Regions from separate parts of the Paenibacillus wynnii genome, predicted to be linked through region 2. Evidence: predicted binding sites of a transcription regulator. Region 2 holds the regulator's gene; each other region holds the start of a gene.
The links. The regulator Rex, encoded in region 2, represses fermentation and respiration genes when NADH is low (regulators of the CRP and FNR family bind a similar motif). The targets are predictions, from matches to a motif close to TTGTGAAATATTTCACAA.
Positions count from the first base shown of each region.

Region 1: the regulator Rex is predicted to act here: its motif matches at 1,991-2,008, upstream of PWYN_RS17305 (nitrate/nitrite transporter).
Region 3: the regulator Rex is predicted to act here: its motif matches at 5,435-5,452, upstream of PWYN_RS13550 (formate/nitrite transporter family protein).
Region 4: the regulator Rex is predicted to act here: its motif matches at 2,338-2,355, upstream of pflB (formate C-acetyltransferase).

Region 1 covers NZ_JQCR01000003.1:468,545-476,559, forward strand. Annotated here, with positions in the region: gene PWYN_RS17300 (bifunctional nitrate reductase/sulfite reductase flavoprotein subunit alpha) at 1-671, opposite strand, end outside; gene PWYN_RS17305 (nitrate/nitrite transporter) at 719-1,951, opposite strand; gene PWYN_RS17310 (VOC family protein) at 2,536-3,411, shown strand; gene PWYN_RS17315 (NAD(P)-dependent oxidoreductase) at 3,432-4,067, shown strand; gene PWYN_RS17320 (MBL fold metallo-hydrolase) at 4,143-4,907, opposite strand; gene PWYN_RS17325 (GNAT family N-acetyltransferase) at 5,110-5,640, shown strand; gene PWYN_RS17330 (DegV family protein) at 5,838-6,695, shown strand; gene PWYN_RS17335 (threonine/serine exporter family protein) at 6,777-7,199, opposite strand; gene PWYN_RS17340 (threonine/serine exporter family protein) at 7,228-7,995, opposite strand.
Region 2 covers NZ_JQCR01000003.1:1,830,570-1,838,584, forward strand. Annotated here, with positions in the region: gene PWYN_RS23905 (3-hydroxyacyl-CoA dehydrogenase family protein) at 1-390, opposite strand, end outside; gene PWYN_RS23910 (AAA family ATPase) at 523-2,025, opposite strand; gene PWYN_RS23915 (hypothetical protein) at 2,018-2,551, opposite strand; gene PWYN_RS23920 (cell wall elongation regulator TseB-like domain-containing protein) at 2,952-3,470, opposite strand; gene PWYN_RS23925 (amidohydrolase) at 3,510-4,811, opposite strand; gene PWYN_RS23930 (redox-sensing transcriptional repressor Rex) at 4,798-5,451, opposite strand; gene dinG (ATP-dependent DNA helicase DinG) at 5,532-8,015, opposite strand, start outside.
Region 3 covers NZ_JQCR01000002.1:2,430,725-2,438,739, forward strand. Annotated here, with positions in the region: gene PWYN_RS13530 (LLM class flavin-dependent oxidoreductase) at 75-1,121, shown strand; gene PWYN_RS13535 (glutathione peroxidase) at 1,171-1,647, shown strand; gene PWYN_RS13540 (formate--tetrahydrofolate ligase) at 1,951-3,585, shown strand; gene PWYN_RS13545 (FAD-dependent oxidoreductase) at 3,880-5,244, shown strand; gene PWYN_RS13550 (formate/nitrite transporter family protein) at 5,559-6,386, shown strand; gene PWYN_RS13555 (molybdopterin-containing oxidoreductase family protein) at 7,107-8,015, shown strand, end outside.
Region 4 covers NZ_JQCR01000003.1:2,075,318-2,083,332, forward strand. Annotated here, with positions in the region: gene pflB (formate C-acetyltransferase) at 1-2,252, opposite strand, end outside; gene adhE (bifunctional acetaldehyde-CoA/alcohol dehydrogenase) at 2,503-5,124, opposite strand; gene PWYN_RS25115 (ABC transporter substrate-binding protein) at 5,545-6,996, opposite strand; gene PWYN_RS25120 (carbohydrate ABC transporter permease) at 7,122-7,994, opposite strand; gene PWYN_RS25125 (carbohydrate ABC transporter permease) at 7,996-8,015, opposite strand, start outside.

The DNA of each region.
Region 1 (8,015 bases), 1.4 Mb from region 2:
AGGGCTAGATCTGTCCCTGGCTTAATCTGCAAATAAAGTGAGGCTTTATCTGCGGTAGTATTGCGGCGAGGGTCCACCACGATCATCTTTGCACCGGCTTTAAGCCGATCCATAACCCGAAGGAACAGGATGGGATGACAGTCAGCCATATTTGCCCCGATAACAAAAAACAAATTCGTCTGTTCAATATCCTGATAGGAACCCGGAGGGCCATCGGACCCAAGAGAAAGCTTGTATCCGGTGCCCGCACTCGCCATGCATAACCGTGAATTAGATTCGATGTTGTTGGTGCGGACGTAGCCCTTGGCCAGCTTGTTAATCAGATATTGTGCTTCGAGAGACATCTGACCGGATACATAAAAAGACAGTGCATCCGGGCCGTGCTTATCTAGAATGGCCCGCAGTCTTTGTGCAGTTTCGGAGATGGTTTCATCCATCCCGACTTTTTTGGGCTTCTGTCCGCGAGCGTTGCGTCTGTATGCATATTCCATTCGCCCTGATTCCGTGATAGCTTCAGCGCAGCTGCTTCCTTTAGTACATAGTCTTCCGAAATTGGCAGGATGCTCTTTATCCCCGGTGACTTTAACTACGCGATTATCGGACACTTCGAGCACAATCCCGCAGCCAACACCACAATAGGGGCAGACACTTTTTACTTTTTTTGTTGTCATGTGGATTCACCGCCTTGGTAGTGCTCAAACACCGATTAAGTTATTTTTCAGAAGTTAATTCCCGATTCCGTGGAGGCCCACGACTTTTTCCATGAGCGAGTAACCGCAATGAAGATAAGGGTAGTTACTAGAACAATGCTACCCACAACTAGAAACCCAGTTACATGTGAGCCTGTTGATTCTTTTAAAGGACCCAGTATATATTTCGGCAGCAGATATCCTCCCAAACCACCAGCAGCTCCCACAATCCCAGTTACAACGCCGATTTCCTTAGAAAAACGTTGAGGAACAATTTGGAACACAGATCCGTTGCCCATTCCGAGGCAAGCCATCATAACACTTGTATAGAGGAGCATAACTAGGAACGAACTTGGCATCGTAGCGATCGCAAACGCAGATACTGTAATCACACTGTACAAAATGCCCAAGAAGCGCATACCACCGATCTTATCTGCAATCCAACCGCCTACAGGTCTAAAGAAGCTGCCCGCGATGACTGTTATGGTCACCAAGTAACCTACCTGTACCTTGGTAATACCCCCAGGGTTTACGTTGTCTCCGTACACATCATAGAAGAAAATGCTGAAGTAGCTGGCAAACCCGACAAAACCGCCGAAGGTAATTGCGTAGAAAATGGAGAACCACCAGGTTTCTGCAAATTTGAATACACTGAGGTAGTCCTTCATTGTTTTAGGAGCAGGAGCATTAGGAGCATCCTTGGCAAGAACGGCATAGATGATAAGTACGATGACCAAAGGAATAATCGCGAGCCCAAACACATTGTGCCATCCATAAGCCTCTGCTAATTGAGGTCCGAAAAAGGTAGCAAGCGCAGTACCGCTGTTTCCTGCTCCGGCAATCCCCATTGCCAGACCTTGATATTGAGGAGGGTACCAGCGGCTGGCCAAGGAAAGGGAGACGGCAAAGCTTGCACCGGCAAAACCAAGCAAAAATCCAATGGATTGAATTTGGAGCAAGCTCGTTCCGCCTAACCAGCCCCAGAGCAGAGGGAGAATGGTAAGAATCATCCCAATAAGTCCTGCCTTTTTAGCACCGATACGATCTGCTAAGATTCCCATCGGTATCCGGAATACGGATCCGCCAAGAATTGGAATGGCAACCATTGTTGCTTTCTGAGTATCTGACAAACCAAAGTCCTTAGTGATAAAAAGAGATAAGGACCCACAAAGCACCCAAATCATAAAACTTACATCAAAATACAGAAAGGCTGACAACAAACTTGGAGAGTGACCTGCTTTACGAAAACTTTTTGCTTCCATCACAAAAACCCCCTTTAATAGTTAAACTGCTTAATTTTTTCGTGAAACATTTCGTAATTCTCTGTAAATCCTCCATTCTCATTTCATCTTTGGGCGAAAAAAGGCCGACTAACAGAATCCGCAGAACATGCGAATTAAGTGAATCGGCCTCATTGCCATGTGCAGCCACGTCATCGTGACTGACTCTTATTAAGTTTTTGAAGTTGGAACAACAGAATCGAAAAGCTTACCTGTCCACAATGATACATACTGCTCGCGGAGACACATCATTGTGTCGTTGAGCTAATGAATCTTATCTGTTACTATAAATAGCTTTTTGAATTGTGTCAATAAACATAACGTAAAAATTCTAAATAATTAAGTTTTAATGAAATATCACCTGTATTTTAGTCCTTGATGTAATATAATATAACATTTGTCACACATCTATTCCGATCTTTACAAACTTAATGAAACCAGCTATACTAAAGGAAGTGATTTTGTAACTGTGATGGTTACAAGTTGAATGTTTAATTTAGTAGCAGTGAACAATACTGATTATCTATCTTTAGGATGTTCAAAGAAGATTAAGGGAGGGTTTATGTATGAGTGGAACAACTACAACGCTGCACCAGGATGTCGAGATTGGCCTAGTACAGATTAGAGTAAGTCAATTGGAGCATTCACTGGATTTTTACCAAAATGTCGTAGGGCTGAAGGTTTTGCGGCAGAAGAGTCGGGAGGTCGAGATGACTGCGGATGGACAGAATGTTCTATTGATTCTGCGGGAGATTGAGCATGCGAAGGTGCTGCGCCGGAATTCGGTAGCCGGATTATATCACTTTGCTATTCTTGTTCCGGATCGTCCTAGTCTAGGGCTGGTGTTGCGTAATTTGATCTCTTCGGGAATCCATGTAGGCCAAGGTGATCATCTAGTGAGTGAGGCGCTGTACATTCAGGACCCGGATAATAACGGGATTGAGATTTATCGTGACCGTCCAAGGGATTCGTGGAGACACGACGCTGAAGGGCATGTTGTCATGAGTACGGATCCGGTCGATGTGGATGGACTGCTGGCGGCTTCCGAAGATCTCACGTGGAGTGGATTGCCTGAGGGAACCGTGATTGGGCATGTCCATTTTCACGTAGGAGATCTGGGCAAAGCCAAGGGTTTCTACGTTGATTTGCTCGGCTTTGAGTTGACTGCTTATTATGGAGATGCGGCAATGTTCATTTCGGCTGGAGGATATCATCACCATATCGGTCTCAATATTTGGGCCGGCCAAGGCGCTCCGGCAGCTCCAGAAGATGCGGCAGGTATCGATTATTTCACCTTGCTGCTGCCCAGTGAAGAGGAACGTGCAGTTGTAGTGGAGCGAGTCCGCAAGGCGGGATACACAGTGGATGAAGTGGATGGCGCGCCCGCACTCAGAGATCCGTGGAACATTGGAATTAAATTAGTAGTTAAGCACTCGCTATAAAAATTAGGAGGGTATTTAGGATGAAAATTGCAGTAATTGGTGCCAGTGGGAAAGCGGGAAGTCGGATTGTACAGGAAGCGTTGGATAGAGGTCATGAGGTAACATCCATTGTACGGAGTTCATCCAAGGTGACTAACCCAAACGCTAATGTGCTTGAGAAAGATGTGTTTGCTTTAACGTCTGAAGATTTGAAGGGCTTTGACGTTGTAGTAAATGCTTTTGCCGCTCCGATGGGGGAGGAACATCTGCATGTAGATGCCGGAAATATCCTTATTGAAGCGCTAAGAAATCTACCCGGCACTAGACTGATTGTAGTCGGCGGAGCCGGAAGCTTATATGTGGATGAAGCGAAGACGCTGAAAGTAATCGATACACCCGGATTTCCTGACTTCGTGAAACCAACGGCTTCCAATCAGGCTAAAAACCTGGAAATTCTTCAGGGGACGGACGTTCTCTCTTGGACATTCGTTAGTCCATCCGCCACGTTTGCACTTGGTGAAAGAACAGGGTCTTATATCAAAGGCAAAGATCACTTGCTTGTGAACTCCAAAGGCGAGAGCTATGTCAGCTACGAAGATTACGCGGTTGCCATTGTGGATGAAATGGAGAAGCCGGAGCATATCCGCGAGCGGTTTACAGTAGCTTCTGAATCCTGATAATAGTTCTGGTTGCAGGGTATGTTCATATCAAGGGAGGCAGAGCCGGTTATGGCTTTGCCTCTTTTTAATATATTAACCTTCTGTTTTCCCCTTTGAGGTCAGTTCGGCAATTCGTTTCTGTAGATCTCCTTGGTACAGGCCGCCGTGATAGCAAATGACTGTCTTAATCTCATATTCGCTGAAATGGGTCAACGAAATAAGGGCTTCTTCCAGATCGGGGGTTGCTCTTGGATCGGGTCCATACAGCTCACCGTCCAGGACAGTTAGTGCATCGCCGGCTATAAGTGTCTGACTCTCATGATGGTACAGGCTAAGATGGCCCGGGCTATGGCCAGGTGTATGAATAATTGTTATTCCACCTGCATAGGGAAGAAAGTCCCTGTTCCCAATGGTGTTATCCACTCTTCCTTTGGGCGGGTTTGCGAGTACGGATAGAAACGCCCGCCGCCACTCGTCGGGTACATGCGGTGGAATCATAGCTTCAGCTGCAGCGAGAGCCTCCGGTGTATGCTTTAGCAGCATTTTGTCACCCTCAATATAAGGCTGCTCGATTTCATGTGACAGAACCGTAAGTCCCGAAGCCCCTTCTGTCAGGATAGAGGGCAGGCTTCCGATATGGTCCAAATCCTGATGGGTGATGATAATAGTGCGCAGCTTAGACCAAGGTACATTAGCCTCTATAAAAGCCTCCTTGAATTTTCCCAGCAGACCGGGGTAGCCGGTATCCACCAACACCGCTGATTTCTCATCCCAGAGCAGGGTAGGATATAGGGTGTCACTTCCACCCATGACCTGTACCGTTATTTCCAGCATTTCTATTCCTTTGGCAATATGCATTAGATCCCTCCACTATTGCTGTATCATTAGACAATGCATATCATACTGATTTGATTTATGAATTTCAATAGAAAAATATAATATTATAACACAAATAAATATTTTTGTCAATAGAGAAAATGAGCTTTGCCCCCGTTGAAATCTTTACGCTATAATAACGAAAATACATAGGGAATTGGAAACACTTGAAGGGGGATTAAGAATGAGCGATATAACCGTAACAGCACTTTCATTTGCCGAAATTAGAGAAGAGCATCTGCCGGAAGTGCTGGATATTTATAACTATTATGTGTTGAACACTACGGTTTCTTTTCACACGGAGCCCCTTAGCTTAACTGAAATGCGGCAAGCTATGCTGAATGGAGATCCAAGGTTCAAATCGTTCGCGATCCTGAGAGGCGGTGACATGCAGGGTTATGTGCTTATTACACGCCACAAGAACAAACAAGCCTACGATACTTCCGGTGAAATCAGTGTATATTTGAAACCAGACTGTACGGGTAGAGGGGTAGGAGAGAGTGCTCTGCATTTTATTGAAAAGAAGGCTGCCGAACTTGAATTTCATGTCCTGGTGGCTACCGTATGCTCGGAAAATGAACGAAGCCGTCAGCTGTTTCTGAGAAATGGGTATGAACAAAGTGCCTATTTCAAGGAAATCGGCAGCAAGTTTGGCAGAAGACTGGACATCGCCAGTTACCAAAAAATCATCGGAAACACGAGTTACATAACATAAATCGTCCCCTGTTTCATAGGTATATTTGTCATATATAAACCGATAAAATGTCGGAAAAAGTTCGTAAGAATTCAGTGTTTTCCGTGTATTGACGCTGGTTTTCAGGTATACTTTATAAGAATGTGGAAGGCCTTATTAAGAACGTTAGTCTCTCCATTCATACAACTATTTTCCTCACGAAAGAGAGAAGTGACTCTATGAAACCTATCGCTTGGGTAACGGATAGCACCAGTACACTTGATCCCGAATTTGCCAAGAATAACCACGTGTACATTGTGCCTTTGCGTCTAATTGTTAACGATGAGAGCTACAAAGAAAATATAGAAATTACACCCGAGCAGTTCTATGATAAAATGCGTGAGCAGGAAAAGGTGAGCAGCTCTCAGCCGCCAATCGGTGAGTTCATCGAATTGTACGAGAAGTTAAAGGGAGAGTACGAGGAAATTATCGCCGTGCACTGCTCGTCAGAGCTTAGCGGTACATTTAGTACCTCATTACAGGCTGCTGAGATCGCCGAAACTTCAATTGTGGGAATTGATTCCAAGGTTGGAGCTTATCCTATCCGGGAAATGATTATGCGGGGAATTCAGTGGCATAACATGGGCTTTTCCGTGAATGAAATCAAAGAGAAGATTGAGAATATTATTCAAAATATGTCCTTTTATCTAATCCCTTCCAGCCTGGCACATCTTCACCGCGGTGGACGACTATCCGGCTCCCAACTAGTATTGGGCCAATTGCTGCGCATTAATCTGCTGCTGCGTTTTGACGAAGGCAAGGTTATTGTGGATGAGAAAATTCGGACGTTCAAGAAGACCAAGCAAAGACTGCTGGAGATTCTGAAAAAGGATCTGGGATTCATTAAAGATGTGTGCATTATGCATGCTAACAATATGGAAGAAGCCTTGAAGCTGGAAGAAGAAATCAAGGATATGGCTCCCACCTTGCGGACAGAGATTATGACCTTTGTTCCTGTCGCAGGTATCCATGCGGGAGAAGGTACGTTAGCCTTATCTTGGATTAAGAATAACAACATCAACAGTATATTGGCTTAAAAAATGTCCGCCTGGCATAAGGATTACATCCTTATGTGGGCGGACATTTTTTGTGTGCAAGGCTTCTCATTTAGGGAGCCTCTATTTATTTCTCCGGCTAAACATTTGTCCGAGCACTTCACTCAGAACAAGACCTGTAGCGATAGCTCCGGAGAGTAATAAAGCCTGCGTGGCAATTTGTACAGCTTGGGTATTATCGTTCTCCACGAATTTCCGCATAGCGTCGTAAGCCAGGCCGCCCGGTACTAGCGGTATAATGCCGCCAACACTAAAAATGATGACGGGCATTTTGAAGGAACGGGCAAAAATTTGGCTGATGACACCCACAACGACCGTAGCGCCGAAAGTGGCGATGACGGCTTCCCACTCCCGATCCAGTTGTAGATAAACCATCCATCCCACCATACCGGCAATTCCGCATTGCAGCAGCGCGCGCTTGGGAGCATTGAACAGAATGCAGAACGTAGCAGCGGCGATAAAACTGGTTATAAGTTGCAAAATCATGAACGACTAACCTCTTTCGCAGGGATGATTAAAAAAGTGAGAGTACCAGACCAATTCCGGTTCCGATCGCAAACGCCGTCAAAAAAGCATCGGCTCCTTTGGATAGACCTGAGACTAAATGGCCGGCCATTAAATCACGAACCGCATTTGTGATGAGCAGCCCTGGAACTAACGGCATGACAGAACCGATAATAATTTTATCCATTTCCTGTCCTAGGCCAACCTGGACAGAATAAAAGGCGAGAAGGCCTACTATGAAAGCGGCGGAGAATTCTGCAAAGAATCTCACTTGTACAATCCGATGCAAATAAATTACCGCACCATATCCTAATCCTGATATAAACAATGCCGGAAGAGCATCCCACAAGCTTCCTTTGAACATCACAGTGAAGCAGGCACCCGTCAGTGCAGCAGCGGCAATTTGCAGCCAAATAGGATAGGCGTGGGCAGCGTCATCTACCTCGCCAAGGCGCTCACGGGCTTCCGCTGCCGTAATTTGGCGTTCGCTGAGTCGGCGTGAGATGTCATTGACCTCAGATACCTTTTGCAAATCCGTTGTACGCTCTGCAATTCGGAACAGCTTCACTGGCTCGATCCTGCTGGTAGTAAACATGATGACGGTTGGCGTAACGTAACTATGCGCACCCGGGAATCCGAGAGAGGCTGCCATACGTGTCATCGTATCTTCTACACGATAAGTCTCCGCTCCGCTTTGCAGCATGATTTTACCGGCCAGGAGGCATAGGTCGATAATCTCATGTATAGAAGTATTGTTGCTGTGACCGGTGCTATCCAACTTCTTTCGATCCTCCCCTA
Region 2 (8,015 bases):
CGTTGAGCTTGCAAGTTCCGTTAAGCTAAGTGTTGATGTGTTACTAGCTAGGATAATATGGCTAGGACATACTTGGTCAAGCTGGTTGAACACTGCTTTTTTTGCTTCCAAATCTTCTGTGATGGTTTCAATGACCATATCACAAGAACTTAGTTCAGCAAAATGGGTTACCTTTTGAATCCGGCTGAGAATTAATTTCTTCTCCGCTTGAGTGATTGCCCATTTCTCCAGTTGTTTGTCTAGACTGGTCTCAATCATTTCATAGGAGTAATTCAATCGTTCTGGGGTTTTCTCCACTAACATTACATCGAGGCCTTTGGCTGATAACATCTCAGCAATACCTTGACCCATCGTGCCACCGCCAATGACACCTATTTTTTTAAAATTCATCAAAAAGTCTCCATCCTTTCAGGTATCTATACTTTTGTATTGTACCTTGTCTGTCGTAAAGATTTATAAGCCCGACATATAATGATATCTTAGCATGTCTGAAAAGTAAAAAAAAATAACCGGCATAAAGAATTATGCCGGTAAAAGGACGCTGTCACTAAATTGACAACGAAATTGCTCTCCAGAGAGGACTTCTTCCTTCATAAGGATGTCCAAGGAGTAATTAAACACGTTTCGCTGCTGATTTAGCAACTCATGTGTACGTGCCATAAGTTCATCCAAAATATTACTATTCTCTTTCATAATCTCTTCCGTTGTTACCATTTCAAGCTTGGCAATCCCGAGCGAAGTAAGTCCCGATTTCATCATTGTCTCAACAATATTGAGTGCCTGATCGAAATCTCCGCGAGAGCCAGTACTTCTTCCGCCATAAAATATAACTTCAGCAGCAGCTCCGCCGAGAGCAATCATAATCTGTTCTTCCAGATAATCTTTTGTATATAAGTACTGTTCCTGTTGCGGATTATGACGGACATAACCAAGCGCTTGACCTCTCGGAGTTAAAGTAACCTGACTTACACTACCCGGACGCAACAGTTCTGCCATAATAGCATGTCCAAGCTCATGAATAGCCACGCGTTTTTTCTCTTCTTGATTGGTTTCTCGGTCTGTCTTTTCGCCCATCATAACTTTATCAATAGCCATGGATAAATGACGCTGTTCCACTGCCGTCAGATTTTCCCGCAGCATATAAATCGCTGCCTCATTCATAACACTTTCTAGTTGAGCTCCCGAGAAGCCGTAAGCCTCCTCAGCAATTTTATCCAGGCTAACCTCTGCATGAAGAGGTTTGTTCTTGGCATGGAGATCGAGAATGGATTTACGACCTTTTTTATCAGGCATGTCCACTTGAATATGGCGGTCAAAACGTCCTGGACGCAGAAGTGCCGAATCCAGCATTTCTTTGCGGTTTGTAGCTGCTACCAAAAGGATACGAGGTGCTTCATTATTGTAAATTCCGTCCATCTCCGTAAGCAGCTGGTTCAGCGTCTGATCATATTCCCGCTGCTGCCCCCCCTCACGCTTACCGCCAATGACGTCAATTTCATCTATGAAAATAATGGCACTTTCCTTGTTCTCTTTCACAGCACGGGTACGGGCATCACGGAATAAATCACGGATACGCCCAGCACCTACACCCACATACATCTCAACAAACTCACTGCCCGCTGCAGCGATGAATACGGAATTCGTGTAATGCGCAGCAGCTTTGGCCATTAACGTCTTACCGGTTCCCGGAGGGCCTGTGAGAAGTATACCTTTCAGTGGGCGAATACCAAATTTACTGATTTCTTCATGTCGGATCAAAAAATCCAGTGCTTCACGCAGCTCTTGCTTGGCACTGTCCTGTCCACCGATTTCTTCAAAGGTGAGTTTAGATGGGCCGCTCTTCTTACGTTTCTTCTCAGCTCCGGCATTCACGGTCAACCCGCCGCGCATATGGGCTACGAGCAACAGGGCACCCAGCATGGCAACAGCAATAATTATGGGCAGTATATTTATTCCCACAAAGGCCATAAAAATCAGCAGTACAGGAATAAATCCCACTAATACTTCTTTAATCCACTTAGGCATTATTCCATACCCCCATATTCTCAGGCTGTCGCGGTAAAATAATAAATTTGCTTTCCTTACCGTTCGTCAAGCTCACATACACATTGTTGTCATCAATTTCGGTAGTAGCAGTGATGCCCTCATATTGTTCCTTCAACTGGTCAAGTTTAGCAGGTATTAATGTATATTTGCGGCTCTCCATGGCTTCAGCAACAGAGAACATTGCTTGATCCCAAATTTCATCAAGCTCTTCACTGGAATGTTGTTCTAAATCCAACTTAATGGAACGTCCTCCAATGACAGATTCTCCTTCTGTGGAAATATATTGGACTAAATCGCGTAGTTTCGTTCCAGGTTGTAAATCAAGTTTCAAAGATACTTCATTGCGGTTAATAGATATGTGTGATTTGTTGACTCCCTGATAGCTGTTAACAATCTTTTGCAAGGGTTCCTGGATAGCAAACTGGCGATACAGAAACCACCCGCCGAACATAAGGGCGACTGATAGCAGTGAAGTTAGTAATACAGGTACAAGACGCAGTTTCAAGTAACGTCCTCCTCTCATAATGGCAGAACATATATAAGTTTCGCATTAATAACAGAATATCAAGAGTGTATGACTGCAACATGCCTTGAATACAAGTAGTAGTATATCATAAGTGTATATACTATTTGAAAACAAATTGTGAATATATTTAAAATTTTCACTACTAATGTTTTCCTGTTTATGGTTACTTTTAACCCTTTATCGACAAAAAGACCGAATCTATTAGCGATTCGGTCTTTTTGTCACAACTGAAATGTGATAAATATCTCTGTTAACAATGTGGAAATTATGAAGAGTGTACAATTAATGCAACTTACAGTATACACTCCAATGCAGCTACTGAGTACACTTAATAGACAAAAAAAGCCGGGCAAACAATTACGTTTGCTCGGCTTTTATATTAGCGGTTGGGCAGACTGAACTCATCCCCGATGGAGGAACCATCTGCAAAACGATAGAAGCGATAATGATAACGATCGTTTTTCTTGTAGAAGAGCTGCCATGCATATTCACCATTGTAGACACCTGGTAATAAGCGCTTTATGGTAATTCCAGGCATTTCTGATTTTATAATCGCTCTGATTTTGTCCTCAGAGGTTCCGTTACTAACCATTTCTGCATATACAGCCGTATCGTCATCTGCAATCTTGCCGTTGGCTGTAAATCGGACCCACACCATCATATCCGTATCATCCCGGTTCTTTCCCGTTAGGACCCAATAGATAGAATTTTCATCCCAGACGGATTTCTGCGCCTTTGTGATTTCAATCAATCCGGCCCTACTTTTAGCTGCCGCTTTGGCGGCACTGCGCTCATTCCATTGATCTTTCATAATATAGCCATAGAACTGGCTTAATCCGAACAGAAGGAGCAGAGTCACGCCTAACCCCAGCAAGAGCCATTTTCTCCTTTTCTTCAAAGTACAGCTCCCTTTCCTATAACATTCAGACGTTCATAATTACCGTTGTAGAAGGTTCTCAAAAGACTCTTGAGCTTTGTGGCGGATCATCTCTTCATCCATTGTCAGGCATTTCCCGTGCTTAACAACCTGCTGACCGTTAATCCATACATGCTCAACATCCTTCGCACTTGCCGAATAGACCGCATGAGAGAGCAGATCAGAATGTGGAAGCAAGTGAGGTTGGTCAATATCAATAGCGATAAAGTCAGCCTTCATTCCAGGTGCAAGACGTCCTACATTGTTCAAAAAGATAGATTTAGCTCCATACTCCGTAGCCATACGCATGGCTTCCGGTGCCGGAATGGCCGTTGGATCTCCGCTTATCCCTTTATGAATCAGCGCCGCAAGACGCATTTCTTCAAACATATCCAGGTTGTTATTGCTCGCAGCTCCATCCGTTCCAAGGGACACTGGCACTCCCGCCCGCAGTAAATCGGTTACACGCGCTATTCCGCTGGCTAGTTTCAGGTTACTGCCTGGATTATGGGAAACGCCAACCTGATGACGAGCCAAAATTTCAATTTCCTCATCGTTCAAATGAACACCATGTGCTACAAGCGAAGGGCGGGTGAACATACCCAGCTTCTCCAAATGTGCGACCGGTCGAAGGCCGTAATCGGCTTCATTCTGTTCAACCTCACGACGTGTCTCAGACATATGAGTATGCATCGGAAGATCCAAATCATGAGCCGCCTGAACGAACTTAACAAAAAAATCAGGTGGACATGTGTAAGGTGCATGTGGGGAGATCATAGTTGTAATTCTTCCATCCGCCTTGCCATGCCAGTTCCGGGCAAATTCAATCGCTTCTGCAAGCTTATGATTCTGCATTTCTTCAGAACAAAAGCCGATTACTCCGCGCATTAGAACAGAACGAATTCCGGATAACTCCACTACTTCGGCGACCCGATCCATATGATCATACATATCCAGGAAGGTAGTTGTTCCGCCCTTGAGCATTTCTAATACGGAGAGTGAAGTTCCCCAGTATACATCCTGCCCGGTGAACTTTTCTTCCATAGGCCACATTTTTTCCTGAAGCCATACCTGAAGGGCAAGATCATCACCATATCCGCGAAGTAGCGACATCGCCGCATGACCATGTGTGTTAACCAAACCCGGCATGAACAACAATCGGCTGCCGTCTACAATCTCAACTCCGCTTTCGAAAGGAGGTTCCACTTCACCTATGTAAGTGATCAGATCATTTTCGATGGTCATATAACCGGTAAGGACAGGCTTATCAGAACCAGGTATTACATATCTACCGTTCTTTATTGTCCATTTATTGCTTTTCATGTTCGCTTTCTTCCTTTCCATCCTGCAAATAATAAGCAAGACTTTGCAAATCGGTTGTGAAATCAGCTGCATGAATGCGGATATTAGAAGGAGTCTTCAGAATAACCGGTGCAAAGTTCAGAATTGCCTCTATACCTGATTCAACCAAAGTGTCTGCTACGTTCTGTGCCTCAAACTCCGGTACAGTAATAATAGCAATTCGGATGCCCTGTTCACGGATTGTACTGCCCAGTTCTTCCATTGGTTGAACAACAAGTGAGTTAATTTTTTGGCCAACTTTCGGCTTATATGAATCAAAGATAGCTGTTATCTTCATTGTATCTTGTAAGTAGGCATTGTAATTAGACAAAGCATGCCCCAGATTTCCGGCACCAACAAGCGCTACGTTCAACGGCTGATCCAATTTTAGGATATGGCGGATTTTTTCAATGAGGTAAGGAACATCATAACCGATTCCTTTTCTTCCGAAATCACCGAAATAAGCCAGATCCTTGCGTATTTGTGCTGGATTTAGATCGAGCTTTTGTCCAAGCTCTTGAGAAGAAACTGTGGCAATTTCACGAGTGTGGAGTTCATTCAAGAAACGCAGGTACACAGGTAGTCTGCGTACGACAGCCTCCGATATTTTATCCGACTTCATATATTCTCCTCCTATAGGTGTTAACATTGTATCCAAAATAATTGAAAGTCAACTCAGAAAAGTGCAAAAAATCGGGCGTTTTAGGAGACGCCCCCCTCCTCTAACCATTCTGCAATACGCGGGACCATCTGATCTGTCAGCATATGCTCCATTTTGGGCCCCGGTAGAGAGTAAAGAAAATATTTTCCATAATAAGATTCGATTACTCGGGTATCATACACAATTACAATTCCCTTATCCTGTGCAGTCCTGACTAACCGCCCAAAACCCTGCTTGAACCGAATCACTGCTTGAGGCACTGACAGCTTCATAAAAGGATTCTTCTTCTGGGCCTGCAGGAGCTCCGATTTCGCTTCCGCCAGTGGATGGTTAGGCGGTTGGAAAGGAAGCCTTACAATGGCCAGACAGGTCAAAGCCTCGCCCGGAATGTCTACGCCCTCCCAGAAGCTACTGGTCCCCAAGAGGACCGAAGCATTGCTGTCCTGAAAGCGGCGAATAAGCTTGCTCCGGCTGCCTCCTTCAATCCCTTGACCTAGTACCGTTATCTCTTGTGAAGACAGAGCTTCTTTCAAGGGATCGTATACCTGACGAAGCATACGGTAGGATGTGAATAGCACCATCATTCTTCCTCGGGTCGTCACTGCCGCTTCGGCAAGCGATTGCACCAGCGTATCGACAAAGCGGGCATCTCCCACGCTGCCTTTCACACTTGGAAAATCTCTTGGAATCACAAGCAGCGCCTGTTCCCTGTAATGAAAGGGAGAAGGAAGAAGGGCGGTCATTAGCCGACCGTTCTCGGCAGCTTCATTTAACCCTAAATTATCAATCATAAACTGAAATGATTTATCAACAGACAATGTTGCCGAGGTAAGCACGATGCTTTTTTTCTTATCGAAGAAAAGCTCCTTTAATTGGGAACTGACATCGACGGGAACGGCATAGAGCTGTAAAGACTTGCTGCGGTAATTTCCATTTGCCTCCAGCCAATATACAACATTCTCGTCATTCAAGCCCATAAAAAAACGCACGTTATCCCGAATGGCTGCCAAATCTTTAAATAATCCACCAATATCAGTTATAAGGCTGTCTGAAGAGGACTGTCCCTCCTGATCCCGCATTTCATTCAGCATTCTCTCGCCCGAACGCAGGGCATCACTAAGGGTAGTTATCATCCCGCTCTCCAAGGTAGAGAGCTCCTCCCAGTTCTTCGGCTTGTTGCCTGGGAGAAGACGCATAACCAGTTGCCCAGCTTCTCCTGCACCCGCATCACTCCGTTCGGGAAGAAGACCAAATAACTTCTCACTTAATGTGTCCCATGTCTCCTTGACAGTGATCAAATCGGAATAAATCCTATCAATAATTAGACTCCATTCAGAGGCCTGCTCACTTCCGGCAGATTGCAGCTGCTGGCGAAGTGTGGGCAATTGACCGTTACGGCTGTCTTTGAACAGTCGGGAAAGTGTGTGAACCACAGTGAAATGCTTCATGTGCATCCCCAGATGTTTACCAGCCACATCCTCCAGATGATGAGCCTCGTCGATAACCAAGTGTTCATATGCAGGGAGCAGTTGATGTCCCGCTTTTACATCTGCGAACAGCTTCGAGTGGTTCGTTATGACCACGTCAGCGATACTTGCCTCATGCTTTGCCCGGTGGTAAAAGCATTTGCGGAACCAAGGGCAGGAACGTCCTAGGCAGGAATCAGTATCACTAGCTACCGTTTCCCAGAAATCTCCGCCACGGTTACCCATATTCAGCTCTTCATCATCCCCGGATTCCGTTTGGGTCAACCAGACAATCATTTGCGCTGAAGTGATAATATCTTCTCTTGGGCTGATAAAGTCTCTTCTATTAATTTTATGTTCAAATTTCCGAAGACACAAATAGTGCCCTCTGCCCTTAAAAATCGCAGCTTTGAAGGGAAAGGGAACCACTTGAGTTAGCAAAGGAATATCTCGTTCACGCAGTTGGTCTTGAAGATTAATGGTATGAGTACTGACCATGACTTTCTGATCTGTAAGAACACTCTGATAAATGGCTGGCAGTAAATACCCAAGAGACTTTCCTGTACCTGTTCCTGCCTCGATCAACAGATGCTTCTCTTCCTCCAGTGCTTTCATGACCTCGCCGAACATGATTTCTTGGGCTTCCCGACTTTCATAATGCGGCAAAGTTTCTTTAAGGCGCTTGGTTACCTCAGACATGTAATCTGTAAAAGATAAATGCTCTAATGGATTCTCATGACTGTCAGCACGCGGAAGAGCCAACTCGTTCCAGTCCCCTATCTTAAGGGCAAGCTGTCGGTAAAAGGTCAAATCTCCTTCGGGCTGGAAGGTCTCCATTTCCCGTTCACGGAGCAGACCGTCGAAATACCAGCCCATGTCACCATCTGACTCTGTAAAGAGCTCACTGAGGCGTTGAATGGTTAATAAGGGGAGGCTATATAGTTCCTCTAGACATTTAAGCAGCACAAGAGCTGTAGCATGAGCATCGCTGTCCGCCTGGTGCGGACGTTCATGCGTGAGGCCAAATTGAGAAGTGACAGCTCCGAGCTGGTAAGTGGT
Region 3 (8,015 bases), on a different contig from region 2:
AGAGGGCATTTTGTTGTGTATACTAAAGGGATTAAATGGCAAACGCCATACCCTTTCTAATTGGAGAGCTGAGTATGATAAAAAAACTTAGTGTGCTGGATCAATCCCCAGTGTCAGAAGGAAGTACTCCTGCCGAGGCTTTGGTTCAGACCGTCTTATTGGCACAGGAAGCTGAACGTCTGGGTTATCACCGTTTTTGGGTATCTGAGCATCATGCAGCACCTGGTCTGGCCGGGTCTAGTCCTGAGATTCTAATTGCTCATCTTGCAGCAGTCACATCATCCATACGTATCGGCTCCGGCGGGGTACTGCTGACTCATTATAGTGCTTATAAAGTAGCTGAGAATTTCCGGGTTTTGGAGGGGCTCAGTCCCGGGCGGATTGATCTTGGAATCGGCCGTGCTCCAGGCGGAGCCGCACTGGCCACACGTGCACTGCAGGAGAATCAGCTTCGTGATTTAGATCGTTATGAGGAACAAATTCAGGATCTGATTTCCTATTTGTATAACCGGTTCGATCCCGCCCACCGCTTTGCGGGACTCCACGTTACACCTGCTGTACCTACCGCTCCGGAAATTTGGTTGCTTGGTTCAAGCATAGGCAGCTCCTCACTCTCAGCCAAGCTGGGTACAGGCTTTGCCTTTGCTCAATTCATTAATGGTGACGGTGGCAGTGCGGCCGTTAAGGAATATAAGAAAAATTTCCGATCCTCTGAGGTAATAGGAAGTCCGCGCTGTATTGTAGCTGTATTTGTGGTTTGCGCCGAGACCTCGGAGGAAGCGGACAGGCTGGCGTCCAGCATGGATCTTTCCCTTATTTTATTGGAGAAGGGGCATGTATCTACGGGGACACCCACTGTGGAACAGGCGTTGGCTTATAAATACACTCCTTATGACATGTTCCGCATACACGATAACCGCAAGAGGATGGTAGTGGGCTCACCGGAGAGCGTGAGGGAACAGCTTGAAGCGCTCGCAGAGCTGTATCAATGTGAGGAGATCATGATTGCGAATCTGATACATAGCTTTCCAGACAAATTGAAATCACTCCAATTAGTGGCTAAGGCTTGTGGTTTACAATCGTCCGTTAATTTGCTTTCCGATGGGGATAGGTTAAGATAATAAAGTCGTGGACGAATTAAACTCAAGGTGAAAGGAAGGGGGATTATTCATGTCGATTTACAGTTTTGCCGGAGTTACTCCTGCGGGAAAAGAAGTACCGTTTACGGAGTATGAGGGTAAGGTTCTGCTGATTGCCAATACAGCGAGTAAATGTGGACTTACACCACAGTACGGAGATCTTCAGAAGTTGTACGAGCAGTATGAAGACCAGGGACTTGTAGTACTGGGTTTCCCTTGCAATCAGTTTGCCGGTCAAGAGCCGGGTACAAGTGAGGAAGCCGAGGAATTCTGCCAAATTAATTATGGAGTTACGTTTCCCATATTCGCCAAAGTGGATGTGAATGGCCCGGAAGCCAGTCTCCTTTTCGGATATTTGAAGGGCCAGCAACCGGGCTCTGCGGACAGCAGTGATATTCAGTGGAATTTCACCAAGTTCCTTGTGGACCGCGGCGGAAATGTAGTGGCCCGTTTTGAGCCGAAAGAAGCCCCGGAAACGATGAAAGAACGTATTGAGTCTTTGCTGTAGTCACCATTTTGGTTGCTGTAATATAAGTTTGGACCATCCTTTCTTGCAGGCGATAGACCGCTGCTTGAAGGGATGTTTTTGTTTTATAAAATATGAAAGTATAAGTTTCCAGTATGTTAATATTTCTACGAGAAACGGGTGCCATCCCTTAAAGGATGGCGTAGCCGGTTCTTCTTGCTTGAAAATAATGCTTGACGGTTTTCAAAGAACTTGTATCCTTTGAATAGGAAACATTGCATATAGCATTACTGCATAATGTACGGAATGGTCAGGATAATAACGGCAGGAGGTTTTTATACAAGCATGAAGTTAATTACAGAGGTAGCATCGGAAGCGGGTATTGACGAGAGACATCTAGAGCTTTACGGCAAGTATAAAAGTAAGCTCTCACCATCCCTTTGGGAGGATATTAAGGCTAAGCCGGATGGCAAGTTAGTACTGGTTACCGCTATTAACCCTACCCCGGCAGGTGAAGGGAAAACCTTAACGACAATCGGCCTGGCGCAGGCGCTGAATGCTGCCGGAGTTCGAACGGTAGCCGCTTTGCGGGAGCCCTCATTAGGTCCCTGTCTGGGGATGAAGGGCGGAGCTACGGGCGGAGGAAAGTCTCAGATCGTTCCGGCAGATGATATTAATCTGCACTTTACAGGCGATATTCATGCGGTTACGTCCGCACATAATTTATTGTCCGCGATGATCGACAATCATATATTTCAAGGGAATGAATTAGATCTGAATCCGCAGCGAATCGTCTGGAAACGGGTTATGGATATGAATGACCGCAGCCTGCGCAGCATTGTGACAGGACTGGGTGACGGGAACGGCCCCGTCCGCGAGAGCGGCTTCCAGATTACAACGGCTTCCGAGATTATGGCTGTACTGTGTTTATGCAGTGATTTATCCGACTTGAAGAAACGCCTCGGTCGTATGCTTATAGGCTATGACCAACAAGGTCAGCCTGTAACTGCAAAAGCACTGGGAGCGGTAGAAGCGATGACAGCGCTCCTTAAGGAAGCGGTCAAACCCAACCTTGTTCAGACTCTGGAAGGAACACCGGTTATTGTCCACGGTGGGCCATTTGCTAATATTGCTCACGGCTGCAGCAGTATCATCGGTACCCGTTATGCCCTGAAGCTGGGTGAAGTTGTAGTCACTGAGGCTGGATTTGGAGCTGATCTCGGTGCTGAGAAATTCATGGATATCAAATGCCGTCAGGCGGGACTTGCACCTTCAGCAGCGGTGCTTGTCGTCACGGTGAAGTCATTGAAATATAATGGCGGAGTCCCTAAGGAAGAGCTCTATAACGGAAACAGGGTAGCACTTCTCTCGGGATTGTCGAACATGGAGCGGCATATTGAGAACCTCGGTAAATTTGGCGTACCTGTGCTTGTAGCCATTAATCACTTTGAAGGTGACAGTTCTTCGGAAATTAATGAAGTGGTGGTAGCTTGCCGCCGCTTGAATGTGCCTACTGCAGTTTCCAAGGTGTGGGCCGAGGGCGGAGCCGGAGGTCTTGAATTGGCTGAGGAGCTGATAAAACTGCTGAACCGCGAAGATCAACCGAAATTTGCGCCTTTATATGAGGCAAGCTTGGATATTCCAGCCAAAATCAGTAAAATTGTACGCGAAATTTATCATGGAGCGGATGTAGCCTTTTCTCCTGCCGCCAAACGGAGCTTAGCGGTTATCGATCGTCTGGGTCTGCATCATCTTCAGGTATGCATGGCCAAAACACCGTATTCCTTCTCCGACCAACCACGTTTACTTGGGGCGCCGGAGGGCTTTACGATGGGAGTTCGTGACATTACCTTATCGTTGGGTGCCGGATTTGCTGTGGTGATTACCGGTAATATTGTGACCATGCCCGGACTTCCTGCAAGACCGGCCGCAGAGCAGCTTCGGATTGACGATGAGGGCCAGCTTCAGGGACTCGTGTAATTATAATTTCGGTTTAGGGCTTTGCCGTGTTGTATGACGGTAAAGCCCTTTTTGCTATGGATGGATTCTCCAAATGCCTGCTGCTGTATTCAGACATAATGTGCTAACCGCATGGAAAAGATAATAGAGGACTCTTTTAGGGATACTTAAAATTGTGAACAATTTGGGAATATCGAGAAAAAGGCTTGCAATGTGATAAATATCACAATGTAATTTAGTTACAAAGTGAAATTAATCACATACAAATCGAAAAACGTAAATAAAGAGCTTTTCAACTTGGAGGAGGAAGAAATCATGAAAGTAGCAGTCATTGGATGTACCCATGCCGGAACCGCCGCAATTGTTAACACCGCCCAGCTTTACCCAGATGCAGAAATAACCGTATATGAGCGGAACGATAATATATCCTTTCTGTCGTGTGGTATTGCCTTGTACGTAGGCGGAGTTATCAAAGATCCCCAAGGCCTCTTTTATTCTTCACCCGATAAGCTTAGAGAACTTGGTGCAAATGTGAAAATGCGCCATGAGGTCACTGCAGTGGATACGAATCGCAAAACCTTGCGGGCCCGTAATCTAGACAATGGTCAGGAATTTGACGAATCGTATGACAAGCTAATCATGACCACCGGTTCTTGGCCGATTATACCAAAGCTCGAGGGAATGGATTTAGAAGGTATCTTGCTCTCCAAGAACTATTCTCACTCCAACACCATTATTGAAAAAGCTCAGCAGGTGGACAGAATTACCGTTGTAGGTGCCGGATATATCGGTGTCGAGCTGGTAGAAGCTTTTCAAATGAACGGGAAACAGGTAACTTTGATTGATGGAGAAGATCGCATCCTCAGCAAATATCTGGACGAGGAATTTACCGATCCTATTCAAAAGTCACTGGAGAATCACGGAATCAAACTGGCATTAGGTGAAAAGGTTAGCTCTTTTGTGGGGGAAGGCGGAAAGGTAACCAAGGTTGTAACCAGTAAAGGAGAGCATGAGACCGATCTCGTCATTCTCTGCATCGGCTTCCGTCCTAACACAGAGCTCCTAAAGGGTCAGGTGGATATGCTTCCTAATGGTGCAATTATAGTAAATGACTATATGCAGACAAGTATTTCGGATGTTTTTGCGGCCGGTGACAGCTGTGCGATCCACTATAATCCAACAGGCAAGAACGCATATATCCCATTAGCTACGAACGCTGTAAGGATGGGAACATTAGTAGCCCGTAACCTCGTATCCAATCTGATTCCATATATGGGCACGCAGGGAACATCAGGTATCAAAATATACGAGGACAACATTGCAGGCACCGGACTTACCGAAGATGCTGCCAAGGCCGAAGGAATGGATATCGAGAGCGTGATTATTACAGATAACTACCGCCCAGAGTTCATGCCTACTTTCGAGCAGGTTCAGGTAAAAGTGGTATTTGACCGTGAAACCCGCCGGATTCTAGGGGCTCAGATCATGTCGAAAATGGATCTTACCCAATCGATCAACACGGTGTCGGTATGCATTCAGAATAAAATGACCATTGATCAGCTTGCCTTTATCGACTTCTTCTTCCAGCCTCACTATAATAAGCCTTGGAATTTCCTGAATACCGCAGGACTTCAAGCGCTTCCCAAAACAATCGAACGTAAAGAGCCAGTGACTGTTTAATAAAAAAAGGGCTGGTGAACTAACAAACGGCAAACGGCAAGTCTCCTAAGGATTGGGGGCTTGCCGTTTGGCGTTTACACGGATTGAATCAGTAGCGAAGAACCCGCTGTTCTCTAGGATAGCTGTATTTGAGAAGACCCATGCGATTTGACGCATGGGTCTTCTTAAGCTAACATCAAATTTGACATGTCAGTGAAAATTTTCACTTACCTTTTCCAGTAGTGATAATTATCACGTTAATGTGTTTTGACTCGCGTTACAATGGCATAAAGGAACAAATTTAAAGTAAATAGATACAAAAGGAGATAGGAATCATGGCTTATAATAAACCGCAGCAAATTGCTGAAGTCACGGTGGAGAATGGAATTAAAAAAGCGCATAATCCACTGAGCACTGTGCTTATCCTAGGTTTTCTTGGAGGGGCGTTCATCTCGCTCGGATTTCTGCTTGATATTCGTGTAATTGCCAGCGCACCGGCGGCATGGGGATCTTTTGCCGGATTTATCGGCGCCTCGATTTTCCCCTTGGGACTGATCCTAGTATTGCTCGCAGGCGGCGAACTGTTGACAGGAAATATGATGGCTGTGCCTTTAGCATTCATCGCTAGAAAAATTACATTGTGGGAAACTATAAAAAATCTTATTCTAATAACCATTAGCAACTTGGCCGGTGCTCTCTTTGTCGCTTATTTCTTCGGTCATATCGTTGGATTAACCGCTGACGGTGTGTATCTGGACAAATTGGTTGCCATAGCAGAACACAAGCTGGACGATACCTTCCTTCAAGCCTTTATTTCAGGTATCGGCTGTAACTGGCTCGTAGCCCTTGCCGTATGGCTTTCTTACGGAGCAGATAATTTCAGCGGTAAAGTTCTGGGTATTTGGTTTCCGACCATGGCCTTCGTAGCCATCGGCTTCCAGCACGTTGTAGCTAATATGTTCCTTATTCCTGCCGCTATCTTTGAAGGCCACTTTACTTGGTCCCAGTACATGATGAACTTCATTCCGGTTTGGCTAGGCAATCTCGTGGGTGGTGCAGTATTTGTAGGTGCAGCTTATTGGGCAGCGTACCTGCGCAAAGAGCCGTCTGCTGCTCAAACGATGGAGAACAGAGTGGCTGCCGGGGTTAAAAAACACGCATAACAACTATTACAGTCCGATTTTATAAAACATGTAAATAATACAGAAGAGCAGCGATTCACCAGCAGTAACGGGTGAATCGCTGCTCTTCGTTTTTAGTCATTAACTTCAGGAAATTTTCATGACTTTCCATTTACGTCACTGTGCTGGGAACGACTTCGATCTAACTTTGCTTGATGGTTCACCGGGTTTGGGGGCATCTACCCCTTACAGGTAGCCGAATACAGGTTACGAACCAGTCTTTCGGTGAATTAGAGGGAAAAATGCCCTCTATTACTGACCAAAACGCCATAAATTTGAGATTAAAGGGAAAATATCCTCATAATTTTAACCCATACCGCCCCAAGAAGGTATATCCTCAAAATTAGTAGGCGAAATTGCCTCTAATTGCCCAAACGGGGTGTTGGGTGAGGAAATAGAGGGAGAAAACCCCTCTATCACCAGCGTCCATGCTAACCAGCTCCACACAAAGGAGTGTCCCATAAAGCCATGCAATGGCTTATTGGGACACTCCTTTTACGTATGAACACAATAAAATTCGCCGTGTAATGCCGACTCGGGGGAACGAAATCGGATTCACGGCGAACAAAGTAGGGAGTGTTTCATATGATCTATTACCCGGGCATTGAGGGAACGAATCAGTTTTTTCAGGTACTTCTTTACGGAGTTCTCCAGCAACTATAAAATATAATACAGGAATAGATAACTGGGGGGAATGCGGTCATGAATGATAGTGGGGAAGGTATATTCCCGGCGGTGTGTCCGCTGGATTGCCCGGATACATGCGGACTTTTAGTCCACAAGAAGAACGGTAAGATTGTAAAAGTAGAAGGGGACCCGGAACATCCCGTTACCCGTGGAGCGATTTGCAATAAAGTAAGGCATATGGCAGAGCGGCTGCACCATCCGGAGCGGCTGATGCAGCCGCTGAGACGGGTGGGCCGTAAAGGGGAAGGGAAGTTTGAAGAGATAAGCTGGGAGGAAGCAATCGGCGAAATCACCGATAAGTATAGAGAATTGACTGCGGAATACGGCTCGGAGAGTATCCTACCCTACAGCTTTTATGGGAATATGGGTGTACTAAGCGTAGAGGGGATGGATAGACGATTCTTTAATGCCCTTGGTTCAAGTCTCCTGGATCAGACAATTTGCAACTCTGCGGGCACTACCGGCTGGAGGGCTACTATGGGCTTCAATGGTGGGACAAGTCCTGAGGACACGGTGAATGCGGATGTAATCATCGTTTGGGGCGGTAACATCGTTAGTACAAATATGCATCAGGTCGTACTGGCAGAACAAGCTCGCAAGCGTGGAGCACAGGTAATCGTCATTGATGTGCACCGGAATCGAACCGCACAATGGGCGGATTGGTTTCTACCGCTGTATCCCGGGACGGATGCGGCGCTGGCGCTGGGTATGATGCATATACTTTTCCGGGATGGGCTTACCGATACGAATTTCATGGACAAGTATACAGTTGGTTACGATGAATTACGTCAGCAAGCAGCCTCCTATACGCCTGAGCTGGTATCTTCTATTACGGGTATTTCTGCAGGGGATATAGAGAAGCTTGCCAAGCTGTACGGCGAGGCCCATACCTCATACATTCATATTGGCAACGGACTTCAGCAT
Region 4 (8,015 bases), 240 kb from region 2:
CCGTGGAAAGTACGGTTAATTACATCCATTTGTTGTTCGCGAGTCAGCTTGATGAAGTTAACTGCATAGCCGGATACACGGATTGTCAATTGTGGATAGTTCTCTGGGTGCTCCATAGCATCCATCAATTGTTCGCGAGCAAATACGTTAACATTCAAGTGGTGACCTTTGCTGCCAAAGTATCCGTCAAGCATCGATACAAGGTTGGATTTACGTCCTTCTTCTTCTTTACCCAGTGCTTTAGGCACGATAGAGAAAGTGTTGGAGATTCCATCCAAGCTATCTTCGTATGGCAATTTAGCAACGGAACTCAGGGAAGCCAAAGCACCTTTCTTATCACGGCCGTGCATTGGGTTAGCGCCCGGTGCGAACGGTTCGCCTTTTTTACGACCATCAGGTGTAGTACCAGTCTTTTTACCGTATACTACATTTGAAGTAATTGTCAACACGGATTGTGTAGGCAATGCGTCACGGTAAGCATGGTTTTTGCGAATCTTAGTCATGAAAGTTTCAACCAATTCAACTGCGATGTTATCAACAGCATCGTCGTTGTTACCGTAGCAAGGGAATTCGCCTTCGGTTTCGAAGTCAACCGCGATACCTTGTTCGTTGCGAATTACTTTAACTTTAGCGAATTTGATAGCACTCAAGGAGTCAGCTGTAACAGACAGACCAGCGATACCACAAGCCATTGTCCGCAGAATATCACGGTCATGCAGTGCCATTTCGATACGCTCGTAGGAATATTTATCATGCATATAGTGAATAACATTCAATGTGTTCATGTAAAGCTTAGCAAGCCAGTCCATCATAGGGTGGAACCGTTTCATTACTTCATCATAATCAAGATATTCAGAAGTAATACGTGGCAGTTCAGGTCCAACTTGAGCGCCGGACTTCTCATCTACACCACCGTTGATTGCATACAGCAATGCTTTTGCCAAGTTAGCGCGAGCTCCAAAGAATTGCATTTGTTTACCGATACGCATTGCGGATACGCAACAAGCGATACCGTAGTCGTCTCCGTAGATCGGACGCATCAAATCGTCATTCTCATATTGGATGGAGCTGGTTTCGATAGAAACCTTCGCACAGTAATTCTTGAAGCCTTCAGGCAATTGTTCGGACCAAAGTACTGTCAAGTTTGGTTCTGGAGCAGGGCCTAGGTTGTACAGCGTGTGTAGGAAACGGAAGCTGCTCTTCGTAACGCGAGTAGTTCCATCTACAGACATACCACCAATGGATTCTGTTACCCAAGTAGGGTCACCACTGAACAATTCATTATAGTCAGGTGTACGCAAGAACTTAACAATGCGCAGCTTCATGACAAAATGGTCAACCAATTCTTGTGCTTGTTCTTCGTTCAGAACGCCTTCTTCAAGATCACGTTGAACATAAATATCAAGGAACGAGGATACGCGTCCTAGGGACATTGCCGCACCGTTTTGTTCTTTAATTGCTGCCAGGTAACCGAAGTACACCCATTGGAAAGCTTCTTTAGCTGTGTTAGCCGGCTTGGAAATATCGAAGCCATGCATTTGAGCCATTTTCTTCAATTCGCCCAAAGCGCGAATTTGTTCGGATATTTCTTCACGAAGACGAATTACATGATCGCTCATGGAATCCAATTCGAGGTTTAATAAATCTTGTTTCTTTTCTTTAATGAGGAAGTCGACACCGTAAAGAGCTACACGACGGTAGTCACCGATAATACGACCGCGACCGTAAGCATCAGGAAGACCAGTAATAACACCGGATTTACGAGCTGCTCTCATATCGTTTGTATATGCATCAAATACGCCTTGGTTATGCGTTTTGCGAATGTTCGTAAACATATCCACAATACCTTGTGGAAGTTCAAATCCATATGCGTTACAAGCATCGATCATCATTTTGATACCGCCAAAAGGCTGTACGGAACGTTTGAAAGGTGCATCTGTTTGAACGCCTACGATTTGCTCTTTGTCTTTGTCGATATAACCAGGGTTATGGGATACGATTGTGGATACAGTATTAACATCCACATCAAGTACTCCGCCGTTGGCAATTTCTTGTTTGGTCATTTCGGAAACGAGTTTCCAAAGTTCGTTGGTGTTGTGAGTAGCGCCTGCTAGGAAATCTTCTTTACCTAGGTATGGCTTGATGTTCTTCTCAATAAAATCATTAACATTTACTTTTCTTGACCATTTACCTTTTGCAAAAGAACGCCATCCCGACTTAACCTCTTGTACATCTTTTTCAATCACCGACATGCTAAATCCCTCCATTTATCTTTATTGTATTTGTGGAGATCGCGGGCTTGAAGGTTAATCCCGAGTCTCGTGATCCCATGAAAACTTGTTCGAAATTTCACAATCCCGTTTGTTTACTGGGAGCTTATATAAACAGTTTAGTTTATAATCCCATAACGGACTGTGACAAATATCACCTTTTCTAACTTTTCGGTGATATTTGTCACTCTCGTCACAGTTATGATATTTCTGGTTTTAACTTGATCTTAACTTAGTTTTCGAATTTTCCGTAGAATGCGTTCCGGTATACGTCAGCAAGTTCAGTAACCAGTGGCAACTTCGGATTAGCTGTTGTACATTGGTCTTCAAATGCACGGTCAGCCAAGTAATCTACGCGGGATTCGAAGTCTTTAGCATCAAAGCCCAGCTCTTGGAAGGACAATGGAATACCCAGGTTCTTGTTCATTTCGCGAATTTTGTTGATCAAGCTGTTTACGCCTTCTTCAGTTGTACGAGCTGGCAATCCCAGAATACGGGCAATTTCAGCATAACGCTCGTCAGCGATGAAGTGCGAGTATTTAGGGAACGCAGCGAACTTAGTAGGTTTTTTAGCATTGTAGCGGATAACGTGCGGCATAAGGATCGCGTTAGTACGACCGTGTGCCGTGTGATATTGTCCGCCCCATTTGTGAGCCAAACTGTGGTTAATACCCAAGAATGCATTAGCAAAGGCCATACCAGCAAGTGTAGATGCATTGTGCATTTTCTCACGGGCAAGCGGATCTGCTTCAAGTGCTGATTTTTCAAGGTATTGAACTACCAGTTGGATTGCTTTGATAGCAAGACCATCGGAATAATCACTTGCCATTACTGAAACATAAGCTTCAATAGCATGTGTAAGTACGTCCATACCAGTATCTGCTACTGCAAACTTAGGCAATGAGTATACGAATTCCGGATCAATGATAGCTACGTCTGGAGTTAATTCATAATCAGCTAGCGGATATTTAGTGTGAACATCTGTTGTTTTGTCAGTGATAACTGCAAAGGATGTTACTTCTGAACCTGTACCCGAAGTTGTTGGGATCGCTACGAACTTAGCTTTTTGACCCAAACGTGGGTATTTGTAGATCCGTTTACGGATATCCATGAACTTTTGTTTCAAGTTGTGGAAATCAGTATCTGGGTATTCATAGAACAACCACATAGCTTTGGCAGCATCCATTGGGGAACCGCCACCCAGTGCGATAATGCAGTCTGGTTGGAATCTAGCCATCATTGCTGTACCTTTATCAACTGTTGTAGTTGATGGATCTGGTTCAACTTCAGAGAACACTTCGATAACTACAGGTGTTTGGCGTTGACGCAGATAATGCTCAACTCTTTCAACATAGCCCAGTTTTACCATCATAGGGTCAGTGATGATTGCTACACGAGTAATATCAGGCATTTTTGCCAGGTATTGTGTACAACCTTTTTCGAAGTAAATCTTGTTAGGCACTTTAAACCATTGCATATTCACGGTACGACGGTTCACCCTTTTCACGTTGATCAAGTTAATGGCAGTAACGTTCTGAGATACCGAGTTGCGTCCGTAAGAACCACAGCCCAATGTAAGTGAAGGGATATTAGTGTTATAAAGATCGCCAATTGCACCATGAGTAGAAGGTGAGTTCACGATAATACGTCCTGTTTGCAGACGGTGCGAGAATTTAAGGATAACTTCTTCATTATAGGAATGAATCGCGGAACTGTGTCCCATGCCGCCGAATTCAACGATTTCAGCTGCACGTGCAATCCCTTGATCAGCATTTTTCACTTTGTAGCAAGCAAGTACTGGGCTTAATTTCTCAGCAGACAGTGGGAATTTAGTTCCTACGCCTTCGAGTTCAGCAACCAGAATTTTAGTTCCAGCAGGAACTTGAATACCGCACATTTCAGCGATCTTCACTGCAGATTGTCCAACAATCGCAGGGTTTACTGCGCATTTTTCAACATTCATTGCGCCAGCAGTCAGTTTTGCAGCTTCTTCTTTATTCACGAAGTAACAACCGTTAGCGATCATTTTCTTCTTCACTTGGTCGAAGATTGGCTCTTCAATGATAACTGCTTGTTCAGAAGCACAAATCATACCATTATCGAAAGATTTAGAAAGAATAAGGTCAGTTACTGCTTGATCCAGATCAGCACTCTTCTCAATGAAGCAAGGAACGTTACCAGGTCCAACGCCAAGTGCAGGTTTACCGCAGCTGTAAGCCGCTTTAACCATTGCAGAACCACCAGTTGCCAAAATCAAAGCAACATCATTGTTGTTCATCAATGCATTTGTTTTGTCCATAGTTGGAGCTTCGATCCATTGGATACAGTTCTCAGGAGCGCCTGCTTTTACAGCAGCTTCAGCAAGGATTCTTGCAGCTTCACGGCTGCACTCTTGTGCTGAAGGGTGGAAACCGAATATAATTGGGTTACGTGTCTTAATGGAAATCAACGCTTTGAACATTGTAGTTGACGTAGGGTTAGTAACTGGAGTAATACCCATAACGATTCCGACAGGTTCTGCGATCTTTTGGAAGTTGTCGTATTTGTTGTCTTCAATGATGCCTACTGTTTTATCATTTTTGATGTTGTTGTAGATATACTCTGTTGCGAAGATGTTCTTGATGATTTTGTCTTCATATACTCCGCGACCCGTTTCTTCGATAGCCATTTTCGCCAAATGCATGTGTTTATCGAGACCAGCCAATGCCATGGCTTGCACGATCTTGTTCACTTGCTCTTGGTCGAGCAACATGAACTCCTCTAATGCTTTCTTAGCTTTGTCAACTACCGTCTGAATATATTCTTCAGCGGTAGGTTGTTTAACTTGGGCGGCTACTTCATTTTTTACTGCCATCTCCCTCGTCCTCCTATCAATTTTTAAAGTTGTTTTTCTCTACGGATTTATCTTACCACATCATTCTCCATATGCATAGTGAAATCTTTCACATACTATAAATTTTTTTTGATTTGTTTTCAAAGCGCTTACATTCGATCATAATAAGTATCTATTGACATTTTTTATAAATAAATTAGCCATTAAACTTCACTTTGTGAGGTTAGCCCTGTCTGTTATTGTTGCTTTTTAGGGAAAAGATGATAACAATATAAGCCCATTGATTTAGTGAGCTTAATTTATTCTTTAGAAAAACTCCTTCTATTATTCCTTGGGTTTTTGCCTATCATAATTATAAGGGCTTTCTATTATCAGCCCAAAACATACCAAAACCGACTCCATATCAGAGTCGGTTTCTGGTATTCATCATGCTCTTATCAACTACTGAACTTTAATGGTATCAAAGAATTTCTCTTGTACAATTTTAGCGGCGTTATCTAACTGTGTTTTAGAATCTGTACCTTTTTTGGAGAACAGCTCCTGAATTTCATTAGACATCGTAGCATAGTAGTCCTGAGTGTTATATTGCGCTTCAGGCTTGCCGTCGAGCAGAGCCATAATGTCAGGACTATATTGGTATACATTATCGAACTTGTCGTAAACCGCTTTAGTTTTCTTACCAAACTCGGAATCCGCTGAGTAGTAGTCAAGAAGCGGTGGTATGAAGTATTTGCCGTCCGTTGTACGTTGTTGAAGAGTGGCATCCAGAGCTTCCAATCCTTTATCAGAGAAATAATCGAAAGTAATATAACGGAAAGCCATCTCTTGTTCGTCTTTGGTTGCATTTGGATTGATAACAAGATAGTCCCCACCGAGTACACCTGTATGCTTACCGCCCTTTTCAGCCGCAGGCATCGGATAAGTCAGCACATCTTCAGGCTTCAATCCACCTTGATTCAACGCCTGCTCGATAACGCCGTCAGAACCTGCTATAACCATTGCAGTACGTCCTTGCTGGAAGGCGCCAACCGCGTCGCCCCAACCCAGTGCCCAGTCCTGAGGAATAGCATTAGCTTCCCATCTCAGCTTTTTGTAGAAATCTAATGCTTTAACACCTGCTTCAGAGTTAAAGGTTGCAACCACTTTGTCTCCTTCAATCTTCTGGATTTCACCACCGGCTTCAAACAAGAAGTTAGTCCAGTTCCAGCCGGCTTCGTTGCCTTTACCCATTGGAGCGATACCCGAAATCCCCTTCTTGGGATCAGCTACGCCTTTGGCTGTATTCAGCATATCTTCCCAAGTCCAGTCCATGGAAGGAACAGCAACACCTTTGTCATCGAGCATTTTCTTATTAATCATCGTTGTCGTAACATAACCCTTTTGTGTTACACCGAAAACCTTACCGTCAATGATGAATTGATTTTGCAGAACAGGGTTGATTTGATCCTTGAATTCATATTTATTCCACAGATCCGTTACATCGGCAACCCAGCCTCTTTCTACTAGAAATTTGGCTTCTGTTGCATAAGTATTGAAGAAAGTAGGCGCTTCGTTTGCAGCCATCTTCACACCGATTTCACTTACATTGTACTGCCAGTCATCTTTTACAATCTCAACGTTCGGATATTCTGCCTGGAATCGTTTGATCTTGTCGTCTTCCTGTGTTCTAATTTCAGTCAAGTCAGGTGTAGGATAGTGGACCTTAATCGTCACTTTCCTATTCGTAATATCATCCTCTGCCGGAGCATTGGTTGGTGCATCGGTAGCCGTGTTAGTCACCGCCGGTGCATTATTACCTTTCTTATTCTCCGCTGCATTGTTGTTCCCGCCGCAAGCCGACAAGAGCGAGCCTGTCACAAGAAGGCATAGCAGCATGCTGGAAAATTTACGCATTGAAACTCCCCTTTTCAATTTCATAATTATCTTACAACTTCATCATAAAAGAGAGAACGTTTCCAAACGAGGTGTATTTATATTCCTTTCATGTGCATGTTTACGATTCGCATGTCAACCTCTCATTATCCCTTAACCGCCGACAAAGCAACCCCGCGCATAATGAATTTTTGGAAGATCAGGAATACGATAACCGGAGGTAAGGTGACAATAAACAAAATGGCAAACTTGATATTCGTATTGAGCGCTCTCACATTAATTACATATTTATATACAGCTGTTGCGAGTGTGTACTTTTCTTCAGAGTGCATAACCAGCGATGGCCAGAACCAGTCATTCCAAGCTGTGGAGAAAATAAATATCGCCAGTGTCGCAAAAATCGGGATCGACAAAGGTACAGCGATCATGAAGAAGCTTCTTGGCTCCGAGGCGCCATCGATCCGTGCAGCTTCAAATATCTCGGGATGAATGCCATCAAAGAAATTTTTCAGCAACAGGAAGTAAAAGGTGTTCGCACCCGCCGGCAACCAGAACGCCGCATACTGATTCAGCAGTCCCAGTTCCTTTAAGTTCACGAAGTTCGGAATCATGTAGCTGCTTGCCGGAATAAACAAGGTCATCAAGAAGAAGAAATAGAAAGCTTTTTTATAAGGGACATTCATACGGGAGATGCTAAATGATGCCATTCCCAGCACTACTAGCGTAACTATCATATTGCCTGCAAAAATATAAAGTGTATTTCGCAGGTACATCGGCAGATCCATATACTCCAACGCTTTGGATAAATTCTCAAAGTGCCATTCCTGCGGAATGAAGTGCGGCGGGAAGGAATTTACTTCCTGATTGGACTTTAGCCCGTTGAACATTGTCATACTGATCGGGTAAAGCATGGTTAAGACCATAATGATGATGACCAGAACCATAATACCATAGACGATTTTATTACTTGTTTTTTTCAAATCATGCTCCGAAAGAATACCTCTATCTGCGCTCTTCATCCTAGATGTCCTCCTTATTAA